One region of the Bradyrhizobium sp. ORS 278 genome, then DNA from elsewhere that is predicted to be linked to it. Evidence: predicted binding sites of a transcription regulator. Region 1 holds the regulator's gene; the other holds the start of a gene.
What was found. The regulator PhoB, encoded in region 1, activates phosphate uptake and scavenging genes when phosphate is short. The targets are predictions, from matches to a motif close to TGTCATNNANCTGTCAT.
Positions count from the first base shown of each region.

Region 2: BRADO_RS01220 (alkaline phosphatase) is a predicted target of PhoB. The motif match lies at 1,775-1,791, and genes of this name have one in related genera.

Region 1 covers NC_009445.1:1,794,473-1,797,764, reverse strand. The annotation lists gene BRADO_RS07905 (trypsin-like serine protease) at 1-1,256, opposite strand, end outside; gene phoB (phosphate regulon transcriptional regulator PhoB) at 1,343-2,050, opposite strand; gene phoU (phosphate signaling complex protein PhoU) at 2,067-2,783, opposite strand; gene pstB (phosphate ABC transporter ATP-binding protein PstB) at 2,814-3,292, opposite strand, start outside.
Region 2 covers NC_009445.1:270,731-274,022, forward strand. The annotation lists gene BRADO_RS01210 (4a-hydroxytetrahydrobiopterin dehydratase) at 1-20, opposite strand, end outside; gene BRADO_RS01215 (TAXI family TRAP transporter solute-binding subunit) at 390-1,736, shown strand; gene BRADO_RS01220 (alkaline phosphatase) at 1,859-3,292, shown strand, end outside.

The sequences.
Region 1 (3,292 bases):
GCAGGCGCGGCGAACATCAGCCTCGTCTCTTCGTGGAACGCCGAGAAGATGCCGACCACGACCGGTTCGCCGTTGATCTCGGCGAGAATCGGGGAGCCCGAATAGCCGAAATTGGCGAGGCAATGGACGGTCAGCAGCTTCGCATCCTTGGTCATGCCGGCGCTGCAATTGCGCTGGCCGGTCGGCGAATAGCGCCGCTCCTGGCCGTAGCCGATCTCGGAGATCGTGCCCGCCTGGGTCGCGGCCGCAAGCTCGTCGCGGCTCACGGCCCTTACCGCCACCGGCCTGGACGGCAGCGCATCCTTCAGGATGATCAGCGCCCAATCCGCCGGCGAACGGTCGGCCGACCATTGGTCGTGCTGAGTCGGGATGAAGTCCGGCGCGACAATCAGCTTGTCGGCGACTGAGGAGGCGGCGGGGGTGCCTTTGTTCAGGCCCGCCAGAAAATGGACATTGCCCGGACTCACCTGAGCCAGACCGTTGAAGACGCAGTGCGCCGCCGTCAGCACGACGCGGGGAGCCACCAAGGTGCCGGTACACGAGCCTCCCGTGCTGTATTGCGCCTGGGTCACGACACCGATCGACGATGCCGGCCAGGAGGTGGGATCGACGACATCACCGAAGTGCCGGTCGAGGCCGAGCAGCTGCTCGGGGCGCGGATTGGCAATGCCGGCATCCGCCGCTTCCGGCTTCGGCCTCCACGCCGCGATGATCTGCTCGGCCTGACGCCGCTGTGCGTCGCTAAGCTTGATACGCTGGATCTCGCGGCCGGCCGACCTTACGCCGTTGCGGCCGGCCATCACCAGCCAGGCATAACCCTGCACGACATCCTGGGACATGACCCGGCCGTCGAGCATCATCAGGCCGAGCATGTATTGCGATTGGGCGAAGCCTTGGGCGGCGGCGCGGTTGAACCAGCGCGCGGCTTCGCCGTGATCGCGAGCGGCGCCTTCGCCGTTGAAATAGGCGATGCCCAGATAATGCTGGGCGATGGCGAGCCCCTGATCGGCGGCCTTGCGGTACCAGACCAGCGCCTCCGTCTGGTTGCGCGCGACGCCGACGCCGAAGGCCTGCATGAAGCCGACATCGAATTGTGCCCGCGCGTCGCCCTTGACGGCGAGCGGCTGGAGCCTTCGCAACGCCACCGCGGGCTGTCCATTCGCCGCCGCGGCGACGGCCTCCTCGAGCTCGGCGGCCGCGGCGCTAGTCGCAGCCGCGAGCAACAACGTCAAAAAGATGGCGAGCGTCTTGATCATTGTGTCTGCCGAGGCCCGACCATGATGATGGGAACGCCATCACACATGATCAAGACGGCAGCGGCGTGACCGCGCAGACCGCGCGATCAGGCCTGCTCAGACTTGGCGAACCGGTCGTCGAGCGCATAGCCGGCGCCGCGGACGGTGCGGATCGGATCCTGCTCGCGGCCGGGATTGAGCAGCTTGCGCAGCCGGCCGATGTGGACGTCGACCGTGCGCTCGTCGATATAGATGTCGCGGCCCCAGACGCTGTCGAGCAGCTGCTCGCGGCTGAACACGCGGCCGGGATGCTCCAGGAAGAACTCGAGCAGGCGATATTCGGTCGGGCCGAGATCGATCGGCCGGCCCGACCGCGCCACGCGGCGCTTCTCGCGATCGAGCTCGATGTCGCCATAGGACAGCACGGTCGCCAGCCGCTCCGGGCTGGCGCGCCGCAGCAGGCCCTTCACACGCGCCAAGAGCTCCGGCACCGAGAACGGCTTGACGATGTAGTCATCGGCGCCGGTCGCAAGACCGCGCACGCGCTCGCTCTCCTCGCCGCGCGCCGTCAGCATGATGATCGGCAGCTGCTTGGTCTCGGACCGCGCCCGCAGCCGCCGGCACAGCTCGATCCCTGAGAGGCCCGGCAGCATCCAGTCGAGCACGACCAGATCGGGAATGCGCTCCTTCAGCCGCGTGTCGGCCTCGTCGCCGCGCGCCACGGTCTCGACCTCGTAGCCTTCGGCTTCGAGGTTGTAGCGCAGCAGCGTCGTCAGCGCCTCCTCGTCCTCAACCACCAGAATTCGCGCGCCCATGTCGGAATCGTCTTTCTCAGTTGCCGGGGATCGTGGTCGCAAAACTGGTCATGTCGCCCTTGGGGCGCTTGTCCATGATCTGCTGGCCCTCGATCATATAGAACACCGTCTCGGCGATGTTGGTGGCGTGATCGCCCATCCGCTCGATGTTCTTGGCGCAGAACATCAGATGGATGCAGAACGAGATGTTGCGCGGGTCTTCCATCATGTAGGTGAGGAGCTCGCGGAACAGCGAGGTGCAGATCGCGTCGACCTCCTCGTCGCCTTTCCACACCGTCATAGCCGCCGGCAAATCGTGCGCCGCATAGGCATCCAGCACCGTCTTGACCTGCGACTGAACGAGGTCGGTCATGTGCTCCAGGCCGCGGATCAGCTTCAGCGGATGAAAGTCGCTCTCCAGCGCGGCGACGCGCTTGCCGATGTTCTTGGCGAGGTCGCCGATCCGCTCCAGATCGGTGGCGACGCGCATCGCACCGACGATCTCGCGCAGGTCGACGGCCATCGGCTGGCGGCGGGCGATCGTGAGCACCGCGCGCTCCTCGATGACGCGCTGCAGCTTGTCGACCTCCGCGTCACCGGCGACCACCTTCTGGCCGAGCGCCACGTCGCGCCGCACCAGCGCGTCGACGGAATCGACGATCAGCCGTTCGGCAAGGCCGCCCATCTCCGCCACCAGGCGGGTCAGATCCTGCAGATCGCTGTCGAACGCCTTGGCGGTATGTTCACTGGCCATGATGATCTCCTGAGGGCATTGCTGTCGGCGTCAGCCGAACCGGCCGGTGATGTAATCCTGGGTCCGCCGATCGCTCGGCGAGGTGAATATCTTGCTGGTGTCGTCGAACTCGATCAACTCGCCGAGATACATGAAGGCGGTCTTGTCGGAGACGCGCGCCGCCTGCTGCATGTTATGAGTCACGATCGCGATCGTATAGTTCTCCGAGAGCTCCTGGATCAGCTCCTCGACCTTGGCGGTGGAAATCGGGTCGAGCGCCGAGCACGGCTCGTCGAACAGGATGACCTCTGGACGCACGGCGACCGTGCGGGCGATGCACAGGCGCTGCTGCTGGCCGCCGGACAACGACAGGCCGGAGGCGTTCAGCTTGTCCTTGACCTCGTTCCACAATGCGCCGCCGCGCAGCGCCTTCTCGACGCGGTCGTCCATCTCGGACTTCGAGATCTTCTCATAGAGGCGGATGCCGAAGGCGATGTTCTCGTAGATCGTCATCGGGAACGGCGTCGGCT
Region 2 (3,292 bases), 1.5 Mb from region 1:
AGTCGCTCCACCATTGCAATCCTCCGATTCCATCCACCGTCGTCTCGCCGGCCGACCGGACGAGCCGAAACTTACCGGTCAGTTCACGGCCCCCGACCACGCGCTGGCCGCCAGGTTAGCAGAAAACTGATCCAGATCAGAGCCTTGAGGCGATGGCCGAGTGGCTGGTCACGGTCCGGCCTCGTTCATCGCGCACACTCGGCCCCCGGTAACCATGACGCAGATGTCACTCCGGGTGGACAAGAAATTTGCTACAGTTTCGGCTTAGCGAAGGACAAGGCCGGATGGAGCCGCACGTGGCGCCGCTCCCGGGCGATCGGATCACCGGAGGATCGGACCTGGCAGACCCGCAGACCACGCCAGCGCAGCGCTCACAGATGCGCCCTGCCGTGTTCATCGTCATCGCCGGGATCCTCGCGATCATCGGCGCGCTGGCGGGTGCGTATTATTTTGCCATGCGTCCGGTGGTGCTGAAGATCGCGGTCGGTCCGCCCAACAGTGACGACCTCAAGGTCGTCCAGGCCCTGACTCAGGCGTTCTCGCAGAATCATGCCTATGTCCGGCTCCGCCCGGTGCCCTCCGAGGGAGCCGCCGAGAGTGGGCAGGCGCTGGCCGCGGGCAAGGTCGATCTCGCGATTATCCGCGGTGATCTCGAGGTGCCAAAGAACGCGCAGGCCGTCGCGACGCTGCGCAAGAACGTCGCCGTGCTGTGGGTGCCCTCGGCTGGCAAGGGCAAGGGCCGCAAGGGCGCCGCCAAGATTACCAAGATCTCGCAGCTGGCGGGCCACAAGGTCGGCATCATCGGCCGGACGCCGGCGAACGCCAATCTGCTGAAGGTGGTGCTGCACCAATATGGCGTCGACCCCGCCAAGGTCGAGATGGTGCAGTTTCCGGCCTCCGAAGCCGCGGAGGCGGTCCGCAGCCAGAAGGCCGACGTCTGGCTCGCCGCCGGTCCGGTCAACAGCAAGATCACGGCGGATGCCATCGCCGCCGCCACCAAGGATGGCGGCGTGCCGACCTTCCTGGCCATCGATTCCGCCGAGGCGATCGCGCAGAACCATCCCGAATACGAAGCGGCGGAGATCCCGGCTGGCGCGTTCGGCGGCTCGCCCGACCGTCCCGAGGACGAGATCAAGACGATCAGCTTCAACCACCATATCGTCGCGCGCAAAGGCCTCGCCGACTCCACCGTCTCGGCGTTCACGCACCAGCTGTTCTCGGTGCGCCAGCAATTGCTGTCGGAATTCCCGCTGGCGGCCAAGATCGAGACGCCCGACACCGACAAGGACGCCGCCATTCCCGCCCATCCCGGCGCAGCGGCCTTCGTCGACGGCGAGGAGAAGACCTTCCTCGACCGCTACAGCGACTACATTTGGTGGGGCCTGATGGCGCTGTCGGCGATGGGCTCCGCCGGCGCCTGGTTTGCCGGCTACCTCAAGCGAGACGAACGCACCATCAACACCTCGCTGCGCGACCGCCTGCTGGAGATGATCTCGATCGCCCGCAAGAGCGACTCGACCGATGAGCTCGATCAGCTCCAGGCCGAGGCCGACGAGATCCTGCGCAACACGCTCACCTGCTTCGAGGACGGCGCCATCGAGCATGCCGCCCTGACCGCCTTCAACATCGCGCTCGAGCAGTTCCATAATGCGGTCGCCGATCGCAAGCTCATCCTGATGAGCATGCCGGCCCATCTGCAGCGCACCGGCGCCCAATTGCGGGCGGCCGGCACCTGAGCCCGTGCAGGCGGGACCTGCACGCTGGCGCGCCCGCTTGTAATTTCAGCGTCATCAATCTTTTCTACGTCTCCTTCGTCTGGCCAGCGCGGGCTCCGCGCGCCATCGACCTGGAGATTCCCATGACCGTTCACATTCCTCGCCCGAACCTCAAACTGTCCCGCCGCCGCTTCCTGTCGACCGCCGCCGGCGCCGGCATCGCGACGCTGTCGATGCCCTATCTGAGCCGCGCCGCCGACCGGCCGCAGATCACGCATGGCGTGCAGTCCGGCGATGTCAGCATGGATGGTGGCGTGGTCTGGGCGCGCGCCGACCGGCCGTCGCAGATGCTGGTCGAGGTCGCCACCACCGAATCGTTCAAGGACGCGCGGAGCTTGCCGCCGATCGCGGCGCTGCCCGAGAGCGACTTCACCGCCAAGATGCTGGTCGACAATCTGCCGAGCGGCCAGGACATCTTCTACCGCGTCAAATTCCGCGATCTCGCGCACGTGTCCGTCGAGAGCGAGCCGGTGGTCGGCCGCTTCCGCACCGCGCCGGGCAACAAGCGCGACGTGTCGTTCGTGTGGGGCGGCGACGTCGCCGGTCAGGGCTGGGGCATCAATCCCGACGATGGCGGCATGTTCACCTTCTCGACGATGAAGAAGCATCGTCCGGACTTCTTCCTGCACTCCGGCGACACCATCTACGCCGACGGTCCGATCAAGTCGGAGGTCAAGCTGCCGGACAACAAGGTCTGGAAGAACCTCACGGTCGAGGAGAAGGCCAAGGTCGCCGAGACGCTCGACGAATTCCGCGCCGCTCACAAGTACAATTTCCTCGACGAGAACGTCCGCGGCTTCAATGCCGAGGTGCCGATCTTCGTGCAGTGGGACGATCACGAGGTGACCAACAACTGGTCGGCCTCGAAGGACCTGCCGGCGGCCTACAAGGAGCGCAACATCCAGCTGCTCGCCGCCCGCGCGGCGCGCGCCTTCCACGAGATGTATCCGATGCGCGAGAGCATCGTCGAGCCGGGCCGGGTGTATCGCACCATCAATTACGGCCCGCATCTCGACGTGTTCGTGCTCGACGAGCGCAGCTATCGCGGCGCCAACGGTGCGAACCTCGAGGACAAATACGGTCCGGCGTCGTACTTCATCGGGCCGGAGCAGATGCGCTGGCTGAAGCAGGCGCTCTTGAACTCACGCGCGACCTGGAAGGTGATCGCTTCCGACATGCCGCTCAGCCTGATCGTCTATGATGACGCCGCCAACAGACGCGGCTCCGAGGCGATCGCCCAGGGCGATGGTCCGGCGCGCGGCCGTGAGCTCGAGATCGCCGAGATCCTGCGCTTCATCAAGACGGCGCCGATCCAGAACACGGTGTGGCTGACCGCCGACGTGCACTACGCCGCGGCGCATTACTACGATCCGAACAAGGCGCAATTCCAGGACTTCGAACCGTTCTGGGAGTTCGTCTCCGGCCCGCTGCATGCCGGCACGTTCGGTCCGAACGAGCTCGACAACACGTTCGGCCCCGAGGTGCGCTTCATCAAGGCGCCCGGCCTCGACAAGCAG